One region of the Acetobacterium sp. MES1 genome, then DNA from elsewhere that is predicted to be linked to it. Evidence: riboswitches for the same ligand, from Rfam matches in the RefSeq annotation. Region 1 holds a riboswitch; each other region holds the start of a gene.
The links. A riboswitch is a leader RNA that binds a small molecule or an ion and turns the genes downstream of it on or off. The one in region 1 is predicted to bind cyclic di-GMP.
Positions count from the first base shown of each region.

Region 1 (7,352 bases):
TCGACATGGGTTTTGACCCGGCCTATGGGGCCCGACCGCTGAAACGCTACCTGCAAAAACACATCGAAACCATGGTTGGTAAAGAAATTATCAAGGGCAATGTCCACGAAGGTCAGGCTATTACCATCGATGTCGATCCCAACGGGGAATTCTATATGGCCTAAAGTAAAAGAGATCAACTGACCCGCTTCGGGTTGGTTGGTCTTTTTTTGGTGCAGGATGCTTGATTGAAATAGTTATAGCTTGGAACAAAAAATTACCAATTGCATTAAGAACCGGTTAAAAAAATAAAATCAGACCAGAAATAGTATCAGCGCTGGCCTGTTTTTTTTAGATGATAACGAATTCATAGCTGGAATTATTTGATATAATAATAACGAAAAAAATTTTCGGAGGTAGAAAATGCAAAAGATTATTATGTCTCCCAGCCGTTATGTTCAAGGTGCCGGAGAAGTTGGTAAATTGCCGGAACATGTTGGAAAATTTGGAACATCTGCGCTTGTTTTAATGAGCGGCACCATGATGCGAACCAAAGCGGAGGAATTGAAAGCCAGTTTCGAAGCAGCGGGAATTAAATTCACGCCCGAAAAGTTTAACGGTGAGTGTTCAAAGGTTGAAATTGCCCGTCTCCAGGAAATCGTCAAAGCCCAAGGTTGTGACGTGGTTGTTGGTATTGGTGGCGGAAAAACCCTGGATACAGCCAAAGCGACAGCCCATTATGAAAAACTGCCAGTCGTGATTGCACCATCCATTGCTTCCACTGATGCGCCCTGTTCAGCTTTATCCGTTATTTATACCGAAGACGGCGTTTTTGATGAATATCTGGTTCTACCTAAAAACCCTGAGATTGTCGTGATGGATACTGACATCATCAAAGCGGCTCCAGCCCGACTTTTTGTCGCTGGGATGGGAGACGCATTGGCTACCTATTTTGAAGCCCAGGCCACCGTGGTTTCCAACGGAACCACCATGTCAGGTGCACATCCGACTAAATCCGCTTTGGCTTTGGCAAAATTATGCTATGATATTTTAATTGAAGATGGCTTGAAAGCAAAGCTGGCGGTTGAAGCGGCAAGCTGTACTCCGGCGGTGGAAAATGTTATTGAAGCCAATACCTACCTCAGCGGGGTTGGGTTTGAAAGTGGCGGCCTGGCTGCTTGTCATGCCATACATAACGGTTTAACCGTATTACCGGAGTGCCACCATATGTATCATGGTGAAAAAGTTGCCTTCGGAACCCTGGTTCAATTGGTGATGGAAAACCGCTCCATGGAAGATATTGAAGAAGTGATTGATTTCTGTTTATCTGTTGGCTTGCCAATTACGCTGGGTGAACTCGGGTGCACCGAACCAACCCCGGAAAAAATCATGGCAGTGGCAGTTGCAGCGACAGATCCTGCCGAAACGATTCATAATATGCCTTTTGATGTCGATGCCGACACCGTATACGCTGCGATTATGGCAGCCGATGCCTTGGGTCGCTTATACCTGTGTGACTAAGAAAGCAAAATATATGAAAATAAAAAAGGTCACAATCTCACCAGTTGGGGGATTGTGGCCTTTTTAACAGCGTTGCGGGATGGAGACACTAGAGCAGCGGGTCAAACAGGTCTCGGGTTTTTTTGAGCATATCCCGGATGGGCAGATCATAGGGACACCGGGGTTCGCATTCGCCGCACTGGATACAGTCTGACGCATTGGCAACAAAGCTGCGATAACGATCCAGGGCCCATTCCTCAAGATCGTAGCGGCGGTAATAACCTTCAACAATAAACTGCATTGGGATGTCAATGCCCTGGGGACAGGGGGCGCAATAACCGCAACGGCGACAGAATGTTTTTCCCAGTGCCTTGGCATCGGCTTCAAGGGTTTCTCGTTCGTCATCGGTCAGCGGCACAAAATCGTTGCCGACTCGGGTATTTTTTAGAACCTGTTTGACTGAATCCATGCCAGGGATCAATACTGAAATATTGGGATTTTCAGCTACCCAGCGCAGGGCGTAATTAGCGTGGATAAAAGCGCCGCCAGCCAGTGGTTTCATAATAATGACCCCGACATTTTTTGATTTGGCTTTTTCAAAGAGCGGTCCGCCACGGTTTTCGACAATATTATAAGGAAACTGAATGGTCTCAAATTTATCCTCATCCAGAGCACGATCGAGAACTTCATAAGAGTGGGAGGTAATGCCGATATGTTTAATCAGCCCCTGTTTTTTACAGTCGACCAGCGCATCATATCCACCCCCGGGGCTCATAATAGTTTCATAATCGGTCATCGTTTTGGCATTATGGAACTGATACAAATCGATGGTATCGGTTTGTAACTCGGCCAGACTGGTTTTAACATCAGCCATTACCTCATCATAGCTGAGTTTTGGGGTTTTTGTAGCCAGGTAAAAATGTTCCCGACCCCATTGTTTCAATGCTTCCCCGATCATTTCTTCACTGTTGGTGTAAGCTCTGGCAGTGTCAATAAAATTAACGCCTTCTTCAATAAGGTTTTCAACAATTTCGTCAACTTCCCATTGGTTACAGCGTTGGATTGGAATGCCACCAAAGCCAATAAGGGATACTTCTAATCCGGTTTGTCCCAGTACTCGCGTTTCCATTTTACACCTCTTCTTTTCTTGGTTTTGCCCATTTTATCATATCAAATCACAAAAGTCATCTGTTATGCGGGAATTGGCTCAAAGATCCGTTGCATTTCAACTTTCTTTCAGGTTGGTAGATGAACATTAATTGACACTCCAATCGCTGATGGTGTAAAATGAAACTATGTTAATAGTTAAGAAAGAAGGTAAGAATTATGAGTATTCGTTTCGATCTCTCTTATGCAAATATAGATTCCAGTGAGTTTGAAAGCCGCTATCAACAGTTGGCTCAAGCCAATGATGACTTGAACAATAAAACTGGGGTGGGCAATGATTTTCTGGGCTGGGTGGACTATCCGATCAAATATGATCAGGATGAATTTGTCCGGATTAAAGAGGCCGCCGAAAAAATTAAAGAGCGTTGCGATGCGTTGGTGGTGATTGGTATCGGTGGTTCCTATTTAGGCGCAAAAGCAGTCATTACAGCCCTGACCAGCCCTTTTTATAATGAAGAACCCCGAGCAGTACGAAAAGCCCCTAAAATATATTTTGCCGGTCAGAATATCAGTGGAAAATATCTGGAAAAGTTGCTGGCACTGCTTGCGGATCAGGATGTCTGTGTCAATGTTATTTCGAAATCCGGGACAACCACGGAACCGGCCATCGCCTTTCGGTTTTTCAAACAGTTTTTGGAAGATAAGTATGGCAAAGCGGGGGCACAGGAGCGGATCTTTGTGACAACGGATGCCGCCCGGGGAGCCTTAAAGTTTATGGCTGATGAAGAAGGCTACGAAACCTTCGTGATTCCCGATGATATTGGCGGTCGTTACTCCGTTTATACCGCCGTCGGTTTGCTGCCCATTGCAGCAGCGGGGATTGATATTGATGCGCTGATGGACGGTGGAAAATCTGGCTATGAGGAGTATAACAAACCGGAGTTTGAAAAAAACCCCTGTTTCCAATATGCATTGTATCGGAATGTCCTTTACAACCGCAGCAAGAATATTGAAATATTAGTGGATTATGATCCCTCTCTGGAGTATCTGGCAGAGTGGTGGAAACAATTATTTGGTGAAAGTGACGGTAAAGATGGCAAGGGTCTTTTTCCGGCTTCGGCGCATTTTTCCACCGATCTCCATTCGCTGGGGCAGATGATTCAGGATGGTCCCAAAAACCATTTTGAAACCGTAATTGTCATCGAAGCGGATCAATCGGATCTCAAAGTTTTCCGGGACGAAAAGAATCTGGAAGGACTTAACTACCTCACCGGCTGGGAAATCGATGCTGTCAATGAAAAAGCCTTTATGGGCACCCTGCTGGCTCATGTTGATGGCGGAGTCCCCAATGGGATCATCCGACTTAAAAAACTGGATGCCTTTCATATTGGCAAACTGATTTATTTTTTCGAAAAAGCCTGTGGCTTAAATGGTTATTTACTGGGGGTTAATCCTTTTGATCAGCCCGGAGTGGAAGCCTATAAAAAGAATATGTTTGCCTTGCTGCATAAGCCTGGTTATGAAGATCTGACTGCCGAATTGGAAGAACGGCTATAGACAATCACAGCGTCCACAAAAGAATCGGCTATTCTTTGCGATAGTGGCAACGAAAGAATGAAAAATTGAATATTTAGCACACGACAGATCGTTACAATTGTGATACAATATTAAAAAAAATAATACAAATTGTCGATTAACGTTCCTGAAAAAACGCCAAAAAATATGGTTCTTCGGCATAAAAAATACTGAATTACAGGGCAAAACTGTTGTGAAATAGTGACGCAAAGCTAAAGGGACTTTCTTAAGTCAGCCAGTTACTCAAATAGATTTAACGATTTAGGAGGTAATGGTGAAGAAATATGACGAAAAAAAGTTTTTAATTCTCAGCTTTGCGTTGTTTTTTTTGGTCATGATGATGGGCTTCATTAATTTTGTGGCTTTAACTCAGGAGTCTTACGAGATAATTCTGGGGACGCTTCTCTATGGTCTGGCGTTTATGGGTCTCTTTGTGATCAGTTTAAGCAGTAATCTTGCCATCGGTACCTTTAAAAAAGAAATCCAGCGGCTTAAGCAGCTCCAGGATTTTGATTTTTTAACGGGTTGCCCCAACTGGATCACGTTTAAAAAGGAGTGTGAACGAATCCTGGACACAGATAATAGCCTTGATTATGCGATGGTTATCTTTGATATCGATAAGTTTAAGGCCATCAATGACTTATACGGGCACCAGACCGGTAATGAAATCCTCACTGCTATCGCAAAAATATTAGAAAAGTATCTCAATGAAGAAGAGCTTTTTGCCCGAATGGCCACCGATAATTTTTGTATTTTAATGAACTATGAGGGCTATGGAGAGTTTTCTCAGAGGCTGGAAAATTTAATTCGCAAAATCAATAGTTACTCTCAGAAATTCATCGTCAGCATCTCTATGGGTATCTATCTGATTGGCGAAACGGAGTTGGATATTAGTGCGCTTAGTGATCGTGCCAATATGGCAAAACGGTCGATCAAAGATAATTCCCAGATTAGCTATGCATTTTATGAAGAATCCATGCGGGTTGCACTGATTCTTGAAAATGAAATTGAAAACCGAATGGAAAAAGCATTGGCAAGTGGCGAATTTGAAGTTTATCTTCAGCCCAAATATCTGTTTTCGGACGAACAGATTATTGGTGCCGAGGCGCTGGTGCGCTGGAATGATCCCGAGCGGGGGATGCTGCCACCCAATGAATTTATTCCCTTGTTTGAAAAAAATGGGTTTGTCAAAAAAATTGATACCTATATGTTTGAAGCGGTGTGCAAGCTACTGGCCAAATGGCAAAAAGAAATGGATCAACTGACCAATATGATTATTTCGGTTAATTTTTCCCGGCTTCATCTGGAAAATATGCTGTTACCGGAAGAATTGCTGGCTATTACCAATCGTTATCAGATCGATCCTAAAATGATCGAAATTGAGCTGACCGAAGGTACGATTTTTAATAATGATGTCCAGATGGTTGAGATTATGAATCATTTAAAAGATTTTGGATTTCATATTTCCATTGATGATTTTGGTCGGGCCTATTCATCTCTCAACACCTTAAAAAACCTACCAGCGGATATTTTAAAATTGGACAAGGCTTTTTTCAGCGAATCGACGGATAATGCCCGGGGAGAGAAGATCATTACCAGTATGTTGAACATGGCCAAGGATCTGGATCTGATTACCGTGGCTGAAGGGGTGGAAACCCGGGAACAGGTGGAGTTTCTTAAAGAGAAGGGGTGCGACATTGCTCAGGGATTTTTCTATGCCAAGCCCATGAATGTGTTTGAATTTGAAGATCTTGTCAAAGAAAAACTGAAATCAGCTTAGGCTGGATTTCAGTTTTTTTAAGTGTTTATCGCAGGCGATGATTATTCTGAAGGATTTTCAAAATTCAGACCACCACAGGTAATGTCGGCAAAAACCGAGAGGGCCACTGAATGATCGGGATCGATACAAACCGTGTGATCGGCAATTCCGCCAAATTTACAGGTATCAACAATTTTTAGCCGGAAGTTGTCAGGAACAATGATGTTTAGGCCACCATTAACGATGTTGATATCCATGCGATACGCATCTTTTTCGGTGATCACCTCTGAAAAATCAAGCTGCATGCCCCCAAAGAAGGCTCCGATTTTTATGTCCTGCATCGTTTGCTTTTGGTAATCTTTCATTTTTCCGCCATAGAGAACGGCTTCATCCAGCGATTTGGGACTCTTATCCAGACTGTCTTCAAATGTTTTGGCCTTTTTTATCACACCGGCGTGATAAAGCGCCACGCTGGTGGCCAAAATAACACTGGTTCCGATGAGTATGTTTTTTATCTTCATGATTGATCCTTCCTGTTCTTTTTAATCAGTTTACCATGATTTTAAGAAGAACCGTATCTTTTTTTGTTTTTTTAAAGAACATCTCCGATAATTTTAACTAAAAATAAAGGTATTATGCTATAATATTCGAAGCATCTGTTCAGCATTGCTGAATAAATAAGAGCAAATGAAAGGTCTCAATGGAAACAAAAAAGTATTATGATGAGTTTGAAACCATTGTTGGCGATATTATAACACACAGTGAATTCCAAAAATTAAGAGAAATTGATCACCATGGCAATGGTTTGTATGAACATTCAGTCGCAGTTGGATATTACTCCTATCGCGTAGCCAGATTTTTAGGTATGGATTATGCCTCCATTGCCCGGGGCGCAACCCTCCATGATTTTTTTCTGGAGTCCTGGCAGGGAAAGGTGAAAACCGGAAAGGGCTTGGATCGAATCAAAGAGATGCATGGCTTTTCGCATCCTAAAACAGCCCTGGAAAATGCCGAAAAATATTTTGATATTGATGAACGTCAGGCCGACATGATCGTCAAGCACATGTTTCCACTGACGCCTGTTCCACCAGCAAATTTGGGCAGCTGGGTTGTGACGGCAGTGGATAAATTTGTGGCTACTCACGAACTGGTTTTTAAAAACACCCAGCCCATCAAACGGCTGAAAAGTATGATGTCCAAAGCTTAAGACACTATCTGTTGCCTTAAGAATTATATATGACCCTAATAAATTGATTTGACGGAGGATAGAACTTGATCGAAGAACAAATTGAACGCGCAAAAGCCCATTTTGGAGAGCTGATTAAAGAACAACTGACCCGCATCGAAAAAATGGCGATTCAAAAGGATTTTACTGATTTTACAACAAAAGAACAGATTATCATCGGTGTTGTCGGTGGTGATGGCATTGGGC
Region 1 is NZ_MJUY01000004.1:51,604-58,955, forward strand. It holds gene clpB (ATP-dependent chaperone ClpB) at 1-164, shown strand, start outside; gene BI182_RS01190 (glycerol dehydrogenase) at 403-1,500, shown strand; gene BI182_RS01195 (aldo/keto reductase) at 1,589-2,608, opposite strand; gene BI182_RS01200 (glucose-6-phosphate isomerase) at 2,806-4,143, shown strand; cyclic di-GMP riboswitch class I at 4,333-4,408, shown strand; gene BI182_RS01205 (putative bifunctional diguanylate cyclase/phosphodiesterase) at 4,436-5,941, shown strand; gene BI182_RS01210 (LiaF domain-containing protein) at 5,983-6,441, opposite strand; gene BI182_RS01215 (HD domain-containing protein) at 6,621-7,127, shown strand; gene BI182_RS01220 (isocitrate/isopropylmalate family dehydrogenase) at 7,193-7,352, shown strand, end outside.

Region 2 (7,352 bases), on a different contig from region 1:
ATCTCGACTTTTTCTTTTAAAATATCAAGTGCAATAACCTCATTATTCTGTGCCAATAAAATGGCGTTCGACAAACCCACATATCCGGTACCGGCGATTGTTATCTTCATTTTCTTTTCCCCCGTCGTTATCGATTTATTGATCAATCTTATAATATTCTTTAAACCATTTGACAAACTTAGCTAAACCCTCTTCAATACTCGTAACAGGTCGAAAACCGATATCTTTTTCAAGATCGCTGATATCGGCATAGGTAATTAATACATCACCTGGTTGCATATCCATGTATATTTTTTCCGCTTTTATTCCCAGCTGATCTTCCAGAATCGTAATGAAACGCATTAACTCTACGGGGCTATTATTCCCGATATTATAAATCTTGTATGGAGCAAAACTTGAGCTTAAATCATTCTCCCTTTCATCCCAATTCTGATTGGCAATGGGAATTTTATCAATCAATTTGCTGATACATGCGACGATATCATCGATATAAGTAAAATCACGTTTCATTTTTCCGTGATTAAATACCTTAATCGGTTTTCCGGCTAGAATATCCTGAACAAAAGAAAAGTATGCCATATCAGGCCTTCCATATGGTCCATAAACCGTGAAAAACCGTAAGCCGGTTGTTGGAATATTGAACAGATGGCTGTAGGTATGGGCCATCAATTCGTTCGCTTTTTTAGTCGCAGCGTAAAGAGAAACCGGATGATCGACATTGTGATTGGTCGAAAATGGCACCTGTTTATTTCCACCATACACTGAGCTTGATGAGGCATAAAGAAGATGCTCCACTGGATAATTGCGACATGCTTCAAGGATATTCATAAATCCCACAAGGTTGGAATCCAGATAGGCATAAGGGTTAGTGATTGAATAACGGACGCCAGCTTGCGCAGCCAGATTAACCACATAGTCGGGTCGATGGGTTTCGAAAACTTGATCGACTGCAGCTTCATTTTTTAAATCCACTTGATAGAAACTAAACTTGCAATGATTTTTCAAGATAACCAAACGATCTTCTTTTAAGGATTGTTCGTAATAATCATTAAGATTGTCAATTCCAACTATTTGATGATTCTCGCCAAGCAATGAACTAGCTAAATGAAAACCAATGAAGCCTGCCACACCAGTAATTAGTATTTTCATTTTTACTCCGCCTTTTTCTCAAAACTTATTCATATTCCATTGTATGTATTTTACCCCTTTCAGCCGTAACTTACCACTATTTTAATGAATATTCATTCCGAAAAACCAGTTTTTCTTTTTTATCCTTTTGCAGCAAAAAAATAAGCCCTGCAAAAGCACGGCTTATTTTTTCTTGATCTTTTATTTTGTTTCAGAAATAATTCCAATTATTCTTTTTTCTTAATCAACCTTTGCTGTCAGCAGATTAAAATTATTGGTAGCCACGGAAAAATCAGAGCTGGAATTCAGTCGCTGGAATCCGCTGTAAGAATTATTGGACACTTGAATCTGGGTTCCTTCGGGATTATAAATCAGATAAGAGTAGGATGCGCCGCTATTGGTAAAGGTATTGTTTCGCAGCACGGCCTGTGATCCCACACCTCTGAATCCGATACCGTATTTGTCGATACTGCTGTACTGGAAGCTGGAGTTTTCAACCACGACATTGGTTGTCTTGGAAGTGCTGCTGGCACTGATTAACGGAATTTTATTGACATTTGTAACGTTCATTCCAGAGATCGTGGTATCCTTCACTTCTCCGATAAACCAGTACAATGCACCGGCCATCCCGGTTGAGTCAACGGTAACATTGCTAATACTTGCCTGATAGCTGTTGCCGATGCTGAATGCGCCAATATCGGTGGTTGTTGGCTTGGCACCACTGATGTTGACATCGCTGATGGTTAAGCTGTTGGCATCAGCAATTTTGAATCCCAGACCGCTGCCAGTGATGGTTAAGCCTTTAACTGTGACGTTATTGGCACCAGTATTGATGTGCATCCCGACAACGCTGTTCTTGACACGACAATTTTCAAAGACGATGTGATCCGGTGGGGTTGGGAATTTTTCATTACCAGCTACAGCAATACCGCCACCAGGGGCATTATTGAACTCGACGTTTCGAAACAGGAAATTGCTGTTATCGCCGCGAATATAAGCTGCATGAAGCCATTTTGTTCCGCCATCATTGGCGTTAAGAATACTGTCGGTCATGGTTAAGTTGTTAGTTCCGGAAATCTGAATGGGCATCCCGGTTTTATCAATTTTAAGATTGCTGACGGTGACTCCCTGGTTGCGGCTGCTTCCGGATTGTCCCATTTTCAGACCCACATACATACTGTCCATCGAAACATCTTTGATCGTCAGATTGCTGATGCCCTGGAAAAACATTCCCTGAACGTTACTGATCATGCTGTTGGCATAATAGTCGGCTCCAGCGATGGTGTTCTGGGATTTTAGTGTCAACCCTTCAAGGGTAACATTTGAAATGTATGAAGCCGGATTTGACCACAAAATATTTGCTACGGCTGACGGCTGTGGCGCCATGTACAAGGTAGCCCCATAACCGCTGATTCTGGTATTGTTCTTGACTTCCAGTTGACTGGTAACCACATAGGTTCCTGCCGGAATTGTCAAGGTAACGTTTTTACTGCTGGCATCATTAATGGCATTTTGAATCGCTGCCGTATCATTGGTGATGCCATCCCCTTTTGCGCCAAAATCTTTGACACTGACTCCCTGATTCACTGGTGTTGTTGGTGGTGTGACAACTGGTTCAGTCACTACGGGTTCAGTCACTACGGGTTCAGTCACTACGGGTTCAGTCACTACGGGTTCGGTCACCACGGGTTCGGTCACCACGGGTTGTGTAACTGTGACAGGTTTTTTAGGAGGTCTGACTCTGGCTGCAAATGCCGAATTTATTGGCATAACACTAAATAACACAAATAATGTGACTAAAAAAACAGATATTTTTTTCATGATGGTATTCCTTTCGGTAGCCGGCTGCCATTTTACAGGCCCTTAGCTTTGCGTCCCAACTTTTCAGTTGGTTTGCCTTTTTCGTTGAATAACGATGAATTGCAAATAAAAAACTTCCCTTTCGGTAACTGGCTGCCATTTTACAGGCCCTTTAGCTTTGCGTCCCTATTTTTCAACAGGTTTGCCTTTATCGTTGGAAAGTGATTCCACGATCAATATTAAAATTTTGTAATCGCTTTTTTTGAGTATGTTACCTTCCTTTCGGTAGCTGGCTGCCATTTTACAGGCCCTTTAGCTTTGCGTCTCTGACTTTCACCAAATTTGCTTTTATCGTAGAAAATAAACGGCACCTTAAACAACTCCCCAAATCAAATTGATTTGTTAAGTATTGTTTTATACGTTCCATTTTTTGAATCGCACTTACATACAATCTCTTAACTGAGCAAATATTCGAATATTAAAATATTTGCTTTTCTTGGGCTCACTATATCACATTTTTGGATACTAGTCAATGCCTTGTTTAACTTTTTTTAAATTTGTTTTTGCCAGAGCTTCAAAACCGTCACATGCGCTATATGTTGATGCCAGAAATATTCTGTTCCAAGATATGGTATCTCTTCGGATCAATTGCTATCCTTGCCAAAATGGCTTAATTGTCAGATATTTTTGATTTCAGAAATCGGTAGTTTGTGATGCAACTCATTTTATTTTTTTAACTTAACGCAGATAAATCACATTTTTGGGTAATAAATAAATGTACCCAATCAGTCTTTTTTTACACGAAACTTTGTATCGGGAGGCGCTAAATTATGTTTAAAAATTTTAAATCACAACTGATTAAAATGGATGCACGATTGTTCAATGGTACTCTCAAGGCATTTTATATAAAACATATCCAGTATAAAGGCAAAGCATATTTTTTAACCAAAGAATTATATTTTCCACCACATACAACTGCGAACAAGAGCGTCCGGATGGGTTCTGCTGGCGAATTATTAGCGGTTGGTGGCGATCTAAGCCCTGAACGAATTATTTTTGCTTTCAAAAATGGTATTTACCCATCATCACTTGTTGATCAGCCAATTTTATGGTGGACTTCAGAGATCCGTTGTGTTTTGTTTCCTGAGCATCTTCATATTTCAAAAGTCATGTGGCGTTTAATTAAGCACAACCATTTTCACCTGACCGTGGACAAAGCGTTTGATGATGTCATCAATGGCTGTACCGAATCCCGAGAAGCGTACACCTGGCTCACCCCTGACCGTAAAAAATCGTGTTGCACTTTACATGATTTAGGTTACAAACACTCCATCGAGGTTTGGCAAGATGGCAATCTGGTGGCCGGATTGTTTGGCTTCTCATGCGGCTCATATTTTTATATCTCTTCAATGTTTACACGTGTTAACCACGCTTCGAAATTTGCCATGATCGCCTTGACCATTCGACTGGAAGAATTGAACTGTACGATGATCGATTGCGGAACCTGGCCAACCGATCATCTCAAAAGCATGGGCGTCGTCACAATCGAGCGTGACGAGTTTCTGAAGCGATTAGACCAAAGCATCAATGTTCCTGCAATTATCAATAACTGGGAAGAGCTTTTTGAAAACTGGGACTTTTGCCAAGCCGTCAAAAATCACTTAGTAAAAAATAACCTCGATCCGATATCTTGAATTCTTTTAATGTCGCAATGATCTAATTGTGGCCTTCAACCAGGTCATATTCTGTTAGCATCGCTTTAATTCGATCCCTGGGATTAAACATCATCACATCAATGATCGATAAGTTTGGCACAAACTGATAATAAAATTGTCGGTATTCTAATGTCTCCCTCGTTTTAATAAATTTAAGTTCAATACCATTTTCTGCAAATTTACGTTTTGAATATAAATCCATTCCACCGATCGAATTTATGTAACGTTTTGCCTTCAATTCTTTGCACACATAAATAACTGAATCCTGATAATCTAGTTCCGGTGATAATAAAAAGGAGGATTCAATTAATATTTCTGTTTCAATGTCCAGAAATACACAAATTTCTTTTATACTATTCGTCAGGAACTCTGCAACGTTATTATTGCTAAAATTCACAATCACTTCAATTAAAGGATAAATCAATTTGAATTCCGGAGCTTTCCGGTATGAATTCACAATTTTATTCAGGAATGCACGACTTCCCCTTGGGTCAGATTGCATTACAAAGCTCCGTTTATTGATGTCGAGGAAAGAACTGTCTCGATTTAATGGTAATGTGATCAGTAAAGGTTCGCCATTTAATAAAATCCGGTTTCTGTTGATCCAGCCTTTCCTGATAAACTGCACATCATCTGCAATCACAAAATAATCTGAACAATTAATCATTTGAAAATATCCAATATAAGGAAATAAATAAGGTTGCATGATTGAAACATCCATTTTGATTCCTCGCTTTTTTTTCTTTGACTCGTTTTTACTTTCCGGGAAATTTGGGAGAATTTGATAAGAATTATCATGTAATTCTGCGCCTGCGTGACTTGCATTCATTTTGCACTCATTAAAAATGTGTTGTTGATAATCACTCATCAAAGGGATCTCCATTGCCAAAACCCGGTTCAGATTTCTCAGCTAAAATAACGAATAGTCATCCAGCATTCTGTTTATCTCTGTTGGTGAATTAAACATCATCACATCAATGATTGAAAGTTTTTCTTCAAATACCGGACGGCGTTGGGGATAGCGCTTTATCTTCACCGAGTGAAAATGTATTTTTATCCCAGACTTTTCGTATTTTTCAGGATTAAAAAATGAAAGCCCTCCAATCGGATTCCAGTATTCCTCCACATTTCCCAATTTTTTTGCAGATATTAAGGGCCCACTCATCCGGTTCATTGGCTGGCTCAATTTCCAGGTTCATTTGTGAAAAAATCTCTATATTTTTTTTGATCCCCAGATAATCACAAACACAGTTCATTGTATTATGATTTAAATAAGTAATACTTTCCGTATTAATCGCCAAAGCTCTTTCGACCACCGCCATGGTCTCCTTGTAGAAGGGGGCTTTTTTTTTATAGTGATTCAATTGGCAAAGGATATGATTTCGCCAGTCTTCGTTATTTCTGATTGACACATCTTTTATTTTTGCAAGGTGTGAAGCTTTTACCAGCGGTACGCAAATATATTGGACTCCTTCGCACGGTTTTAAAATTCGGTTTCTTTCAATCCACCCATGCCGAATAAACTGAACCGTATCAAACAAAATAAACCGATCAACCTGCTTTAACAAACTAAAATATCCCAGGTAGGGAAAAAAATAGGGTTGCATTATTCCAATGATCATCTTATTCACGCTTCCTTCGATTGTCCAACATCTCCTTTGCGGTGACCATTAGATATATCAGACATTCAAATTTAAGTAATTTTGCTATTCCAAAATAAATACAGATTCCGACACCTACCTGTAGTGTCAGGGTTATTAAAGGACTCATATTAAGCCATAAAAAACAATAGATAATCCCACCCATTGCCAAAGATAATAACAGCGATGGCATAACATCCTTCAATTGTTGTACATAACTGTAATCCAATAGCTTCTTATTGGGATAGGCATTGATAAACGATGAGGCAACGCTGCTAAAAAACATCCCGGCAGCAATCGCATAGATACCATATGCGAGTGAGACTCCTAAAATCGTTAAGCTGACAACATTTTTAATAATCTCCAGTTTTAAAAATATATCACTTCGGCCCAAGGCATTGATTGCCTGGAGATTAGCAGTGTGAATTGGTAACAAAGCAAATGCTGCACAGGAAATCTGCAAGAATGGGACACAGGGTAACCATTTATCAGTCAAGAGAATTGTGACCAGTGGTTCGGCAATCACTGCCAATCCAACCATCATCGGAAAGATAAAAAAGGCACTGGTCACAATCGCTCTTCTGACCATTTCCTTGACTCGCTGTCGATTATCCTGTTTAAGGGCCAGGGCAGGAAACATGACCGATTGGATTGATCCATTTATATTTGAGACAATCAATGATGGAAATTGCTGACCCCGATTAAAATAACCCAGCATCGCCGGATTATAGATTTTTGCGATGAACAAGCTTTGAACATTATTATAAAGCATATTAATAAGTGCGGAAACTAATAATTTCCATCCAAATGAAAAAAGGCCTTTCAAGCTTTCCAGAGAAAATAAAAACCCCGGTCGCCATTTTACTGTAAACCAAAGAATCCCCGCCACCATCAATTGATTCGTAAGTTGCTGGGCTACCAATGCCCAGGCACCAAACCCATTGTAAGCCATCACGATGCCGATAGTTCCTGACCCAACAACAGCTCCTAAACTACTGTAAAACAATTTTTTAAATTCCAAATTTCTGGCAACAACAGCATTTTGAATCGAATTTAAACCACCTAGAAA
Region 2 is NZ_MJUY01000036.1:87,433-94,784, forward strand. It holds gene BI182_RS11030 (nucleotide sugar dehydrogenase) at 1-110, opposite strand, end outside; gene BI182_RS11035 (NAD-dependent epimerase) at 136-1,149, opposite strand; gene BI182_RS11040 (glycosyl hydrolase family 28-related protein) at 1,369-2,949, opposite strand; cyclic di-GMP riboswitch class I at 2,962-3,036, opposite strand; cyclic di-GMP riboswitch class I at 3,070-3,145, opposite strand; cyclic di-GMP riboswitch class I at 3,210-3,285, opposite strand; gene aat (leucyl/phenylalanyl-tRNA--protein transferase) at 3,759-4,622, shown strand; gene BI182_RS11050 (WbqC family protein) at 4,645-5,511, opposite strand; gene BI182_RS17295 (WbqC family protein) at 5,554-5,817, opposite strand; gene BI182_RS11055 (WbqC family protein) at 5,726-6,265, opposite strand; gene BI182_RS11060 (lipopolysaccharide biosynthesis protein) at 6,267-7,352, opposite strand, start outside.
Region 2: it holds a riboswitch for cyclic di-GMP, as region 1 does, so the genes downstream of both, BI182_RS11040 (glycosyl hydrolase family 28-related protein) here and BI182_RS01205 (putative bifunctional diguanylate cyclase/phosphodiesterase) in region 1, are expected to answer to the same signal.

Region 3 (7,352 bases), on a different contig from region 1:
CCGCCTGATTATTGGGATCACTGATATAGGCATTGGATTCCTCCAAACTTTTTTGGGCGCTGTATTTCAACCCAAAGAAAATCCCAAAGGTGATCAGAAAAACCAGAATCATGGCAGCGGGAAGAATCAGGGCCTTATATTCAAACGGCAGCGCTTTTTTGGCAGCATTGCTTTTGCGGTAGGCAGTAAAAAGGTTGAGGGATCTGGATCCCGAAAAAAAACCGGCAATGGGGTATATATAGTTGCCAAAATCAAATATTTCATCCATTACAAAACTGTTTTTGACATTGGGGGTCTGGGGCAAAGCAAACACACTCAAATCCGGATCAAAGTTTAATGCCTTAATTCCCTCCAGTTCATATTCATCCAGGCCAGCATAGAGACTCATATTTAACGGGTGTTCGGATTTTTGGGATTTGTTGAACTGAATCAGCGATGACAGTTTTCCAGTCAGTTCCTGGGCAAAGGCTTCGGTGCCCCGCTCGGCCAGCAGCCGGGAACGGGTCGAAAAAATAAAAATGCCATTTTCAAACAAGAGCGAAACCAGATTTTTTCCATCCAGAATATTGATGGCAAAGGTCATTCCCCGAAAATCCCGGGTGGCCGTGACATACTGAATGATCGTATTGAGCCCCACATCGATACTCATGATCTGAATTTTAAGGCTGGCAAAAAGCGCCACATAGGATTCGATGACCCGTTTTTCAATCCCGCAACAAAAGATATGATTGCCACTCAATCCGGGAATCGGGGTGTAGTCCACCACCAGTTCGTCATAATTTCCTGCGGACTCATCAAACTCGCCAGCCGCCAGAGCCTCCAGTTCCCGGGGCTTAAGCTTGGGTACCTCCACGGTTTTGGTGAGGATCAGGCTGCTGTCGATGATCAGTTTCATATTTTTAAAGAGCTTGGGACTTTCCTTAAGCGCTTCGGTGATCGCTTCCCTAAACACCTCTTCATTGGTAATAACCCCATTGATCAGGGCCCCGGCCTCAACCGATAGTGTTTTATAGCTGGTGATGGTCAGTCGGCCCTTCTTGATAAGCCCCTGGAGGACCTGAATGCCATCATTGGAAAAATAGACAAGTGTCTGCATATAGAGCCTTCCTATCCGATATTTTGGTATAAGGTCATAATTGGGAGCATGACGGATAACATGATCCCGCCAACGATGCTGGCCATGATGATGATCATCACCGGTTCAATAAAGGTGACCAGCCGGGTGGTGGCCATTTCAGCCTCGTAATCAAAGGAATCGGCCACCGATTCCAGCATACTGTCAAGATTTCCGGATTCCTCACCGATATAAATGGTCGACACCAGCTTGGCATCAAAGCCGTCAATGGTCTGGATTGAGGCTGATAGCGGTTCACCATTGCGCACCTGTTCAATGGCCTGGGGAAACTGGGACTGCAAATAGCTGTTGCCAATGGTCGCCCCACTGATGGTCAGGGCGTTGATCATCGCCAAACCGCTGGAGTAAAGGGAACTCAGGGTTCTCGCAAAACGGGCGGTATAAATGATTTTCATCAGCTTGCCGATCTTGGGGATTTTCAGTTTAAAGTGATCCAGGGCTTTTTTGACCTGGGGAATCGTCACTAAAAAGCCACCCAGCACAATAACAACCAATAAACCGATAATATAGATATACCAGTAGTTGGTCATGGAATTACTGATATTAATCATCAGCTGGGTAATCGCTGGCAGCTCAATCCCTTCAAAAAGGGTAAAAAACTGGGGCAGAATCAGGGTGAAGATCAGCACCACCACCGCCACGGTGATAAAAAAGAGAATCACCGGGTAGGTCATGGCGCTTTTAATTTTGCCCCGTAGTTTGTGTTCCTTCTCATAATGATCGGCCATTTTCCGGGCGGTCCCCTCCATCTGACCGCTGGCCTCACCAGATTTATACATGTTAATCAAAAGCTCCGGAAAAGAACCCTCGGTTAATTCCATGGCATAAGAGAGGGTATTGCCCCGTTGGATCTCCTGATACAGTAAGCCATAAACTTTTTTGATGGCCGGTTTAATGTCCCGCTCTTCCATGATCTTGATCGCCCGGATCATCGTGATGCCCGAGCCCAGCATGCTGGCAATCTGGCGGGAAAAATCGGACAGCTCCATCGGTTTGAGTTTATAGGCCTTATGATGCTCCTGGACCTCATTGATTTTCAGGGCAAACTCATTGTTGGCCCGCAGGGTGCGCCGCACCGTTTCCGCTGATGCGGCTTCCATGGTGCCCTTGATAAGCTGGGATTGTAAATTTTTTGCTGTATATTTATAAACCGGCATGGGCGCCCTCCGTTTTTGACTTTAGCTTAAATTATTTTAACCCAAACAGGGTCAGATACCAACGTATTATTATATCACCAAATAGCAGCGCTGTCATGATGCCGATGCATAAATAGGGGCCGAAGGCCATATGTTTATCCGCCGTTTTTTTAACCAGCAGATAAACGGCCACCACCCCACCCAGGACGACACCAATAAAGGCCGCCAGCAGCGTGTTGCCCCAGCCCAGCATAAAGCCAGCCACCGCCATCAGTTTGATATCACCGCCGCCAAAGGCGTCAGAGATAAAGAGTGCCAGCACCAGCATCGGCAGACTGACGATAAAGATGCCAATGACCCGGAACAGCAATCCGACTTCAGTGAAAACAAAAAAACTGAGCAGCGCCGGGGCCATCAGGGCGATGACCAGACCATTGGGAATAATCATTGTATCAAAATCGATCATCGTGATGCAGATTAAAATCGCCCCGGCGGCAAACACCACCAGCCACTGAAAGGAAAAACCGTAGACCGCAAAAATCAAAATCGCCAGCAGCCCGGTAAAAAGTTCGACTAACGGATAGCGGATGGATATGGACCCGCCGCAATCGGCACATTTGCCCCGCAGCCAGAGGTAGCTAAACAGCGGAATATTGTGATAGCCCTTGATCGGGGCATTACAGTTCGGGCAAAAGGAACGGCCGTTAGCCACCGAAATTTCCAGCGGCACCCGATAAATGACGACGTTAAGAAAACTGCCGATGACGATGCCGATGACAAAAATATAGAGATAAAGAATAAATTGAATCAGTGCAACCATCGGCGTTTTCCTTTCGCATTATTTTTCTTTGGTAACTTCAAGGTTTCCGGGGGAATAGCTGGTGACCCGTCCGCCCCGGCGATAGACAATATAATCGATGGTGGCATCCCGGTTTTCATCAACCACAGTGATGACCGCATCCTGATTGACCTCAACGCCAATATAATCAAGCAGATCATCCTGCACTGGCACCTGGTAGTGACCAGTCGCCGCCGACTCAATGGCTCTGGCCTGGGCGGCCAGATAGACCAGCCGGGCATTGGCGGCATTGGCGCTGTGCTGGCTACTCAGTACCAGACCGGCAATAATCACCACCACAAAAAACAGGATACTGACCACCGCCAGGGGAAACCCCCGATCAAAGGCGACCGGCTCGTTTTTGGCAGGAGGAAACTGATATTTGGCAATTGGGTTCACGGTTTACCTCCCGGAAATGTGAAGCTGCCAACCTTAAAATTTGACAGCAATGATTGACGACAAAACGTTGGTTCATTTTACCATGTGATCCGTCGGATTGGCTTAAAAGGATGTAAAGATTTGGCTTTTTTTAGTAGTGGACTCGCCGATTGACGCTGGTGTTGGTTTGCTTCATTGTCCCCACCTACTGAATATTTGATTTTTATGAACTGCTGAAATAAAAAAAATCTCCCTATCCCCGCAAACCCAATGACGGGTTTGCGCCTGGGAGGGAGGAGAAAATATCCTATGGCGCATAGGCTATCAACTTTATTTCACTACTCAAATTTTGAATTAGGCTTTAACGGATCCAAGACTTCTCCATCTCTTGTATATGTTACTTCTTTTACCTGTCCATCTGTACCAATTTTTACAACCCATAAAGAATCAGTAGCTCCAGCATCTTCACTCGCTTTAATATCCGTTCCCAGAAAAGTCAACATTTTTCTGGCCGCCTCAGGCAGAGCAGCAATTTCTGCATCTGTGTCCGCTCCTTTGAGCACATCAGATCCTAAATTTACCGCAATAGCACCTGCCGCTGCGGGAGTCGCTATATTTAGGTTAGTATTTGCATTAGCTTTGTCTTTTGCAAAATATTCTGTAGCGATTGCTTGCGCAGCTACATAAACTTCTCTCTGTTCTGCAATCGCCGCTTTCTTTTTAGCATCTTTGACAAATCCAATCATTGAAGGAATCGTAAATGCCGCCAACACCGCCAGGATCACCAATACCACAATAATTTCCACCAGGGTAAACCCTTTTCTGCTTCTCCGTATCTTATTAATCAGTTCCATGTTTTGCTCCTTATTTCGTTTTTTTTATGCTCTATATGATCATCTGCGCCAGCGATGATTTATATACTTATTTTTATATATGACTGATTGGTAAGTGATAATGATTATCTCACACTTCTCCTTAAGCTGCCTTAATCCCGCTCCATTATTGCCAAATTTTTTGTCAAAAAAAGCCGCACTCTCACCGTGCGGCAGCTGGCTGTCGTATCGTGGTGGTTTGGTGCCCTGACCACGGCTTTAGACCCTTTAGCTTTGCGTCCCAGGGTTTCCCCTGCTTTGCCTTTTTCGAATTTACATTAGTTTAATCTTAGTTGATAGTGATTAAAAAGTCAAGTTAATATTTTACATCTTCGTGACATATCCTTTGTATTTTAGATGACTCTTTTGCGGTTGAGTCATTGTTCTTTTTAGCCTTGTTTTGATTCGCTTGCGTTAGAAAGCGTAACAACCCTCATAAATTTGCCCGCTTTAAAAACCTGCCCGTCATTTCTATCCATCATTTCAACTTTTAGGCACAAAAAAAGCCACATCTCGTGTGGCAGCTGGCTGTCCTATTATCTGGCGTATAAACCGCCAGCATAACGTAGACCCTAAAGCTTTGCGTCACAGACTTTCATCTGATTTGCTCTTCGCTCTCTTAGGGTAATTCTTTTTCAATTAAAAGTCAAGCTAATCTTTTTATAAATTTTTAATGGGATAAGGTGGTTTTTTAGCCAAGTGTTTTTAATTTGTTCATTTTATGAACAGGTTCTGAATTTTCAACCGTGTTGTGGGCGGTCACGGACCGCCCCTACAAATTATAACTGACGTTATTTTAATAACAGGCTATCGCCCAAAATACTGGTTAAACTCCTGCTTGTCGCTGGCCCACTCAAGGCCGACCTCGTAGCTGATTTTCTGGTCGCGGACCAGCATCGCCAAATCGGCATTGAGGGTTTTCATCCCATCCCGGCCACCGGTTTGCATCACCGAAGCCAGTTGGTGGGTTTTGTTTTCACGGATCAGGTTTAAGACCGCATCGGTGCCAATCAGCACCTCCAGGGCGGCCATCCGGCCCTCGCCGCTAGCCAGGGGCACCAGCTGCTGGGTAACGACCCCTTTTAAAATGCTGGACAGCTGGGTGCGGATCTGCTGTTGGCTGTGGGGCGGAAAAACGTCAATGATTCGGTCGATGGTATTGGCGGCGCCAATGGTATGCAGGGTCGACAGCACCAGATGGCCGGTTTCAGCGGCGGTGACGGCGGCCGATACCGTTTCGTAGTCCCGCATTTCGCCCACCAGAATAACATCCGGGTCTTCCCGCAGCGACGACCGCAGGGCGGCGGCAAAGGAGCTGGCATCGACCCCGATTTCCCGCTGATGAACAATGCTGTGCTTGTGTGTATGCTTATACTCCACCGGGTCTTCAATGGTTAAGATATGGACCGCCCGGTTGGTATTGATATAGTCAATCATCGAGGCCAGGGTGGTTGATTTCCCGCTGCCAGTGGGCCCGGTAATCAGAATCAGCCCCCGGGGCTCCGATGCCAGCTTGCGGATAATCGGTGGCAGCTTGAGTTCCTCAAAGCTGGGGATGGTATCGTTAAGCAGGCGGATGGCGGCGGCATAGCTGCCCTGCTGTTTATAGATATTGACCCGTTGCCGCAGCCCTTCCGGGGTAACATGGCAAAAATCCAGGTCACTTCCATCTTCCAGCTTTTTGCGCTCCGCCGGGGTCAGGATGCTAAAAATCAGCTGTTCAATCAGCTGCGGGTTGTGCTCAAAATCACTCTGATAGAGGCGACCGTTTTTTCTAAAAACCGGGGGCAGGTCCCGGGATAAATGAATGTCCGAACAGTCGTTGCGGCGACCATAGTTGACCAGATCTAAAAAACGCATTCTCAGGCTCCTCCCTATTCCACATAGTATGATAATTTAAGAAATTCTTCCATCGAGGTAATCCCCTGGATGGTCAGATTAGCAACACTTTTTCTCAGCGGAATCAGCTTCCCGGTTTGTTCCACATAGTTATAAATATCCTCAATCGGTTCTTTTCGGGAAATCAGATTGCGGATGGTTTTATCAATCGCCAAAATTTCATGGATGGCAGTTCTGCCTTTATAGCCGGTATTATTACAAATATGGCAGCCCCGGCCCCGGTAGAGGGTGGTCAGCCGGGGTTCTCCCAGCAGCTCTCTTTCAATTTCTGAAGCGACATAGGCTTCGCGGCAGTTGGGACAGATTTTCTTGACCAATCGTTGGGCTACCACCCCGGTCAGGGAGTTGGCCACCAGATAGGGCTCGACGCCCATGTCCTGGAGCCGAACTACCGCCGACACGGCGTCGTTGGTATGGAGGGTGGACAGCACCAGATGGCCGGTAATGGCCGAACGGACAGCAATCGAGGCGGTTTCGGTGTCCCGAGTTTCACCGACCATGATAATGTCAGGATCCTGCCGCAGGATCGAGCGGAGTCCCACATCAAAGGTCAGCCCGGCCAAAATATTGACCTGGGTCTGATTGATCTTGGGCAGGTTTCGTTCCACCGGATCTTCGATGGTGGCAATATTGACATTTCGCTGACTGAGCATTTCCAAAATCATATAAAGGGTGGTGGTTTTGCCACTACCGGTGGGGCCGGTAATATAGACCACCCCATGGGGGCTTTGCAGCATCTGGAGGATTTTCTGATAATCCCCATCGTTCATCCCGAATTGACCGGCATGATCCAGGGGGACGTTCATGCTTAAAAACCGCATGACCATTTTTTCGCCGTAGACGGTGGGAATACTGGAGCTGCGGACATTCATTTCAACCCCATCGATGCGGATCCGGAAATGGCCATCCTGGGGTACCCGGCGCTCGGCAATATCCAAATTGGAAAGAATCTTGATTCGGGCAATCAGCGACTGATGAAGATTATTGGCCAGGGTCAAATAATCAACAATCAGGCCATCGATCCGCAACCGGATAATGGTTTCTTTTTCAAAGGGCTCAATATGAATGTCACTGGCCCCGGCATTATGGCCTTT
Region 3 is NZ_MJUY01000009.1:4,907-12,258, forward strand. It holds gene pilM (type IV pilus biogenesis protein PilM) at 1-1,096, opposite strand, end outside; gene BI182_RS02665 (type II secretion system F family protein) at 1,108-2,292, opposite strand; gene BI182_RS02670 (prepilin peptidase) at 2,324-3,091, opposite strand; gene BI182_RS02675 (hypothetical protein) at 3,110-3,508, opposite strand; gene BI182_RS02680 (type II secretion system protein) at 3,826-4,341, opposite strand; cyclic di-GMP riboswitch class I at 4,529-4,632, opposite strand; cyclic di-GMP riboswitch class I at 4,876-4,978, opposite strand; gene BI182_RS02685 (type IV pilus twitching motility protein PilT) at 5,167-6,219, opposite strand; gene BI182_RS02690 (GspE/PulE family protein) at 6,234-7,352, opposite strand, start outside.
Region 3: it holds a riboswitch for cyclic di-GMP, as region 1 does, so the genes downstream of both, BI182_RS02680 (type II secretion system protein) here and BI182_RS01205 (putative bifunctional diguanylate cyclase/phosphodiesterase) in region 1, are expected to answer to the same signal.

Region 4 (7,352 bases), on a different contig from region 1:
AGTTGCCAAAACAACGGGCTGTGTCGCCTGGTCTTTGCCTTTTTGCAGAGAGATTGCAAATTGAAAAACTGCAAATCCGGTGATCACCGATACGATCAATGCAATTATTACGAGTTTTTTCATCGATTTCTCCATTCAACTGATTAATGGGTTTATAAATGGTATTTACCCAAAATACCGGTAATTATTAATTATTCGGAAAGGATCAAATTATATAATCCAAAATCCCCATCGGTTCCTTCCCCGACGTTACTTCCAGAAGAAGCGCCATTTGACACCATATTTAAGAATGAACCAGTGATTTCACCTTTATCAGTTTGATTTTCCAGAAGAAACGCGGCAAATCCCTCCACTACAACGGTTTGTTTATCAACCGTATACGAGTAAATGGGCACCTTGACAATTCTCGGGCATGTCGGTTCGAAATTATCAGTAGTGCAGCCAACACCGCCGCTGAGCGCACCAAAATGGGTACAACCGTTGTAACGTTCATCAAAGCCCTGAAAAGTAGGTCCTTCCATGTTTCCCATTTCTTTTAAGAGAACATCACCAACACTGATTTCACCGGCATAACCCTGGGTAATCCAAATCCGATAATCGCTGGCCCCCCCTCCTTGGCCATCGAGATCAAGTGCTCCAAAAAAGGATGGGGAATCGCTCCAAACATTTTTTTCCCCGTATTTCAAAGTTACGTGCGTCAGGTTATTGCTGGCCAACCTTAATTCCATTTCCTCTTTCGTCAAGCCAATTGGTGCCACCCCAGTGGTTCTGATAACTGGCGACAGTTTTGCCACAGCCGTTCGGGTAAGGTCCAAATAATCGACTCCAAATATTTTGGCAAAATACATCGGTACCGTATTATCAACAGTAACACGAATTTCAGTATATTGACCATTACTGATTTTCCCCAGAATGACATCCTCAGGCGTTAAATCCGGAAAACCATTAAGATCGGCATAATTAATGGCACTCTCTTTAATCTGATTGACCTTGGTGGTGTTTCCCGTTTCGATGGGTAGTAACCGCCCGGATGAATATACGGCTGCATCCGCAGCTTTTTGCTGTTCTCCAGTACTTAAAAACGCCAACCCCAGATCGATTACCAATGCCAGCATTCCCATAATAAATACCATCGAAACGGCCACAATAATCAACGCATCACCTTGTTCGGATTTTTTTATCTGTCTATAGGGAAATTTTTTTAATAAGTTCATTATCTGTCTCATTTACTCCACCTTCATGGTACAGGATGAAGAAAGATTCATGGTTTCACCCTGAACAAAAACACCAACAATTGGAGTCAATATATTCACATCATCGCTGATAACGATGATTACATCACCAAGACGGGGGTTTGATGTATTTGTAAACGTGATGCTGATGTCTACAGTGTCGGCAATGTTCTCAGGAGCAATTGTCCGAATATGCTCTTCAATTGCTGTCTTACTGGTTGAATGAACGATTGCATAGCGTGCGCCTTCTCTTGCGGCATAATCAATACTGTTCTGATTCATAAACAGCCAACCAAAATCGATAATTGCGCACAAAATCATAATCAAAATTGGCAGGGTGATAGCAAGCTCAACAATTGCTTGCCCGTCTTCTTTTTTTATCCGTTTGATTATGTTTGCAAACATGTTTCCTCCCTGATCATTCATCCTGAAGATCTGATTTATTTAACTGTAACTGGAGCAGATCGTTTAGCCGATTAAAAAAGGCATATTGATTACGTCCGGCAGAAATCTCCACTTTGACGTTGCCAATATGCCACTGGTTTCTTCACAGTAAACACAATAACTACCTATAGGCTTTATGCTGCTAATTGGGTTCCGATATCCGTAAAGAATTGACCGATTTGAGGGCCCAGTAACCAGATGGCAGCAATGGCAGCCAATGCAATCCCGGCAATAATCAAACCATACTCAACCATACCCTGTCCATCTTCTTCTCTAATCATGCGTGATAATACGTTTTTCATTTTATTTACTCCTTTTAATTAGTATCTTCGATAAATTTCTATTGATCTATTATCGTTTAAGCCGCTAATTGAGTACCGATATCGGTAAAGAACTGACCAATTTGTGGACCCAGTAACCAGATGGCAGCAATGGCAGCCAATGCAATCCCGGCAATAATCAAACCATACTCAACCATACCCTGTCCGTCTTCTTCTCTGATCATGTGCATCAATTGATTTTTCATTTCAGTTTCTCCTTCAATATTTTATATTTGTTAGTCAAACTAATTAGAATCATTATGCTGCTAACTGAGTGCCGATATCTGTAAACATTTGCCCGATTTGGGGTCCCAATAACCAAATGGCGGCAATGGCAGCCAATGCAATCCCGGCGATAATTAAGCCATATTCAACCATGCCCTGTCCATCTTCTTCTCTGATCATGCGTGATAATCCGTTTTTCATTTTTTCTTCTCCCTTTTTAATAAATTTTACGTAATCGATACCAAGTTTGCCTTGGTTTAAAACAACATTCCAAAATCTATCAGATAATTTGTGTTGTTAAAATTTAAAATTAATACGGATACAAAACTGGAAGCCATAAACGGTCCCAGGGCAACCTTTGATTTCAAATTACCTTTTCGTCTAATGATCAGGTATGCTGTATAGATCATCAGAAAGAAAGTCATTATCATAATCGCAGAAATTATTCCATAAACACCCAAACAAAAACCAACCGCAGCGGCATATTTTACGTCTCCCCAACCAGCGCCCTTTCCAATTATTGCTGGTAAAAAGAATATAATAAAACCAATTACTAAACCAAAGATATTCATTCCAATACTGGCAATCGGTTGCCCGGTAATGATGAAGGCACCGCCCACGAATATCGTCATTAATACCAGCTCATTGGGGATTTTTTTAATGCTGATGTCTACAGCAGAAAGAATGACACAGATTGAAAAGAGCAACATACATTCCAATGTTTTTGGTTCAAGTCCGTTGAGCTTTACAAAGATCAACCAGATGGTTGCGTTAAGCATCGCCCAAAAGATTGTTTTTGTAACATTGCCGGACAACTGATGGTTAGTCAAGGTCTTGACTCGCTGTCTGACTAAATAATCAGTCGCTTCTTTCATTAATACGCCAGTCACTGCTCCAATCATAAAAACTTCTGCAGTTATCAGTAATTGATCCATCAGTATCCTCCATTCGTTTTTTGCAATAAAAAAGCAACGATTTACTCGTTGCAATTAAGGCGAATTAAATACACCTATAATCTGCAACTGGCTGTCATATAAATACTTATTTAGACCCTATAGCTTTGCGTCCTTACCTTTCGATAAGTTTGCCAAATATTAAATTGACCAATAACTGAATCGTATAGAATAAAAAAACAACGCATTGACACGTTGCATTATAATCATCATTAAAAAATGTGGTTGTGCAACTGGCTGTCATATAAATAATTACTTAGACCCTAAAGCTTTGCGTCCTTACCTTTCGATAAGTTTGCTAAATATTCTATTGGCATCATGATAAGGCATATATTATCAATTGTCAAGTGAATATTTTGCGAATTATTTTTTTTATTATATTTGCAGCAGTAATATTTTGCTCAAAATACTTTAGATTACTACTGACATTAAATATAAGATATTCATTATATGCGCCGATGTTTCTTGTGCATCACTCGACTTTTGATTAATATTGTTGTGCAATTTTGTGATATTATTATCAATCATCAATTGTATTATAATAATCTAATGTTGCAGCCGTTTTTTTGATGATCAATGTTATTTCGCGAAAACTGTTAATCAATATAAAGTCAATGCTTAAAATACTGTATGTTGATTTATGCGGTATAATATTTAAATATGAGCTTTGTAGTCAGCCATAAAAACCAATAATAATTCCTTAATAAATATTTAAAAATAATTGACAGCTGCTCCGAATTGTGATAAGTTATAATCAGTTAGTTATAACTAACACAAGGGGATGGAGGGCACCTAATGAGCATTGTTATTATTGGCGGAAATGATCGCATGATTTATCAATATAAAGATTTATGCAAAGAATATGATTGCCGGGCTAAGGTTTTCACCCAAATGCAGGGTGCGATGAAAAAGAAAATCGGCGTCCCAGATTTGATTGTATTATTTACTGGGACGGTTTCTCATAAAATGGTAAACTGTGCGACCGATGAGGCAAAAAGACTTAATTTACCCCTGGCACGGTCACATAGCAGCAGTTTGGCTGCATTACGAAACATTCTGGAAGAGCATTGTGCTCAATGTAAGAATTGCGATGGGTGTGTTTTAAAATCGCAGACCCGGAAGATGTAGTCATGAGTAAATTCGAGAGAGAAATGATACGCCACTGCTCGCCTACATTGGCCGGAATGAAAACTGGTAATTTATTCAGTTATCCATTTACCAGCTATTGCCAACTCGCAGAGCAGCTGGATCAGTGTAATGATATGTTGAATGCTCGTGGTGTCTATCTGGAGGTACTGAGGATAAATGCCAGTCGGGTTTTAATTTATGTTTATCGTGAAAGTCGACTGCTTAAAGATTTTTCATGTCCCCGGGTGGACAGCTTTCTTCAGAATATTGGCTATCATACCGATGATTTGAAGTCTTGCCTGGAATTTTTATCTAAACGGATTCAAAATTCCAGTGAATTCCCTCACGAGATTGGCTTGTTTTTAAGTTATCCGTTTGAAGATGTTCAGGGATTTATCGAGCATGAAGGAAAAAACTGTAAATATTGTGGTTGCTGGAAAGTGTATTGCAATGAAAACGAAACAATCAAACTTTTCAACAAATATAAAAAATGTACGCAAGCTTACTATCAACGATTGCTCAGTGGATCATCCCTGATGAGATTGACTGTTGCTGCATAACTAAAAATTGAACTATTGTGATTGTTTTTTAAAAGTCCATCCATCTGATATTGCAAAAATGGATGGACTTTTTAAAAAAATGGGTTAATTAGGTCGTTTACGGGTTTATTTTCATCGTCTATTTCAAAGAAATGATTAAAAATATTTTCTGCCGCGGCTGAATCCAGTGGTTTGCTAAAAAGATATCCCTGAATATAGTCACAACCGCCACGCTTTAATTGCCAATATTGATTCCAATCCTCGATTCCCTCTGCGGTGATTTCCAGTTTTAGACTATGTGCCAATGAAATTAGACTATCCATGACCTGATTGTTTTTGAGGTTTAGAAACTTTTCATTGATGGATTTATCCAATTTAACCTTATCCACTGGTATATATGTCAGGTAATTCAGAGACGAATAGCCGGTACCAAAGTCATCCAGGGCGATTTTGAAACCAGCATCTTTTAATCCCTGCAAAAAAGACATCGTTTCAGTATCATTCTCCAGCAGAATGCTTTCTGTAATTTCGATTTCAATCATTTCTGGTTTAACTGCATGAGTCGTTATGAGTTGCCCCAGATATGCGATAAAATTTTTATCCTTCAATTGTTTACTGGAATAATTAATCGCAATTATTTTTTCTCCGAACCCCATATCTCGCCACTTCGCAAATTGTTCAATCGCAGATTTAGCTACCCAACGCCCAATATTAATAATCAGCCCAGTATCTTCTGCAACTGGGATAAATTGATCTGGTTGGATATTATGATCTTTTAATCGCAATAATGCTTCGAACCCATGGATTTGAGCTGAGCACAAGTCGACTTGCGGCTGATAGAGAAGTTTGAAGCCATCTGTTTCTAAGGCTTCTCGAATAATCGCTTCTATTTCGATTCGGGTATTTATAATGTCTTTCATTTCAGAGTAATAAAAGATGTAGTTGTTTTTACCGCTATGTTTAACATGATACATCGCTGTATCGGCATTCATTATAATTTGATTGATGTCACAACTGTCTTCCGGAAAACAGGTTAAGCCCATACTGATATTGATATTATTGGCTTTGCCGTTGAGTACAAATGCTTTATCAAAGGCTGCTTTTGTAGTTTGAGCGAATTTTTCAACTTCCTGGGTTCCATTAATATTTTTCATTAAAATCAGGAATTCATCACCGCCGAAACGGGAAATAAACGTCTTTTCATTGGAAATGTTACTGAGTCGATGGGCAATCATTTTTAAGATCTCATCACCATAAACGTGTCCCTGGGTATCATTGATCGCTTTAAAGTTATCGATATCAAACAATAAAACGGCTCCAGGTTTACCAGAGTCCAGTGCATCCGAGAGTTTTTCTAAAAAACTCATTCGATTTGGCAAATCGGTTAAAAAATCATGGGTCGCAAGGTATTCAATATAATCTTCCTGTTCCTTCATTCGTGTCGTATCCATAAGAATTCCATGAATTTGTTTAATAACACCATTTCCCTGGGCTATTCCTCTGCCCCGGAATAGTATCCATTTTACTTTATTATCCTCATCGTTAATGGGGATCTGAATATCAATCTCATTTTTACGCCCAGTGCAATACGACTGTATTTCGTATAATAATCTGTTTTTGTGTTCCGGATCGGTTAATCGACTCAATAAATCTTCAAATTTTTCGTTTTCATTAAGGATTCGACTGACATTAGAAAAGTTATCAGATATTAGAATTTCGTTGGTATCTAAATCCAATTCCCAAACTGCACTATTTGTAATTTCTGTAGCAATGGCATATTTCTGATTCAGGATACCGACCTCTTTGAGACTTTTTTCAATGACCTCATACTGTGTTCTCAATTTGTCTTCTGTTTTTTCTAGATGATCATTGCTTATTTTCAGTCGCTCATAACTTTCTTGTAATTGTTTTTGAATGGTACGCCGTTTTAAATTATCGACGATAAGAATTAATGAAACAATCAAAAGAAAGAGTATTAGAACCCCAATACTAACAAAAATTTCTCGATATTTTTCCAGTGGTGAGGGTTCTTTGTTAATTAAAACAGCATTTTGGGGAATTAGCGACTCGGGAATATTGAATTTTTTAATGAGATCATAATCAAATATATAGTAATAGGGCGTATCCTCAATAAGACCCATTGATTCCACGGACTTGCCATTCAATATATCCATGATCAAATTACCGGAGATCCGTCCAAAGGCCTCATAATCAATCAGTTTTCCGCCCAATATGCCGTCACCAATTCCGCCGATACTGGTTCGATAGACCGGTATGCTGGTATTATCTTTTAAAAATTGATACTGATCGCTTAAGTCCTTGACAACACCGTTTTTGTCCTGATTCATACTCAGGTATAAAAGAATTGCATCGTTATCCAAATTTTTAAGAATTTCCCCAAACTCAGCAAAGGTATAGTCTGATACGTTTAAGACCCGAAAATCAAGATTATCGAATTCACTTTGAGTGGCCAGAAATTGCCCCTGATCACCTTGACCGGTCAGTGATGAG
Region 4 is NZ_MJUY01000036.1:7,610-14,961, forward strand. It holds gene cpaB (Flp pilus assembly protein CpaB) at 1-123, opposite strand, end outside; gene BI182_RS10600 (pilus assembly protein TadG-related protein) at 192-1,226, opposite strand; gene BI182_RS10605 (TadE/TadG family type IV pilus assembly protein) at 1,227-1,637, opposite strand; gene BI182_RS10610 (Flp family type IVb pilin) at 1,811-1,978, opposite strand; gene BI182_RS10615 (Flp family type IVb pilin) at 2,035-2,202, opposite strand; gene BI182_RS10620 (Flp family type IVb pilin) at 2,255-2,422, opposite strand; gene BI182_RS10625 (prepilin peptidase) at 2,479-3,156, opposite strand; cyclic di-GMP riboswitch class I at 3,236-3,320, opposite strand; cyclic di-GMP riboswitch class I at 3,400-3,484, opposite strand; gene BI182_RS10630 (DUF2325 domain-containing protein) at 3,970-4,302, shown strand; gene BI182_RS10635 (DUF3793 family protein) at 4,305-4,862, shown strand; gene BI182_RS10640 (EAL domain-containing protein) at 4,934-7,352, opposite strand, start outside.
Region 4: it holds a riboswitch for cyclic di-GMP, as region 1 does, so the genes downstream of both, BI182_RS10625 (prepilin peptidase) here and BI182_RS01205 (putative bifunctional diguanylate cyclase/phosphodiesterase) in region 1, are expected to answer to the same signal.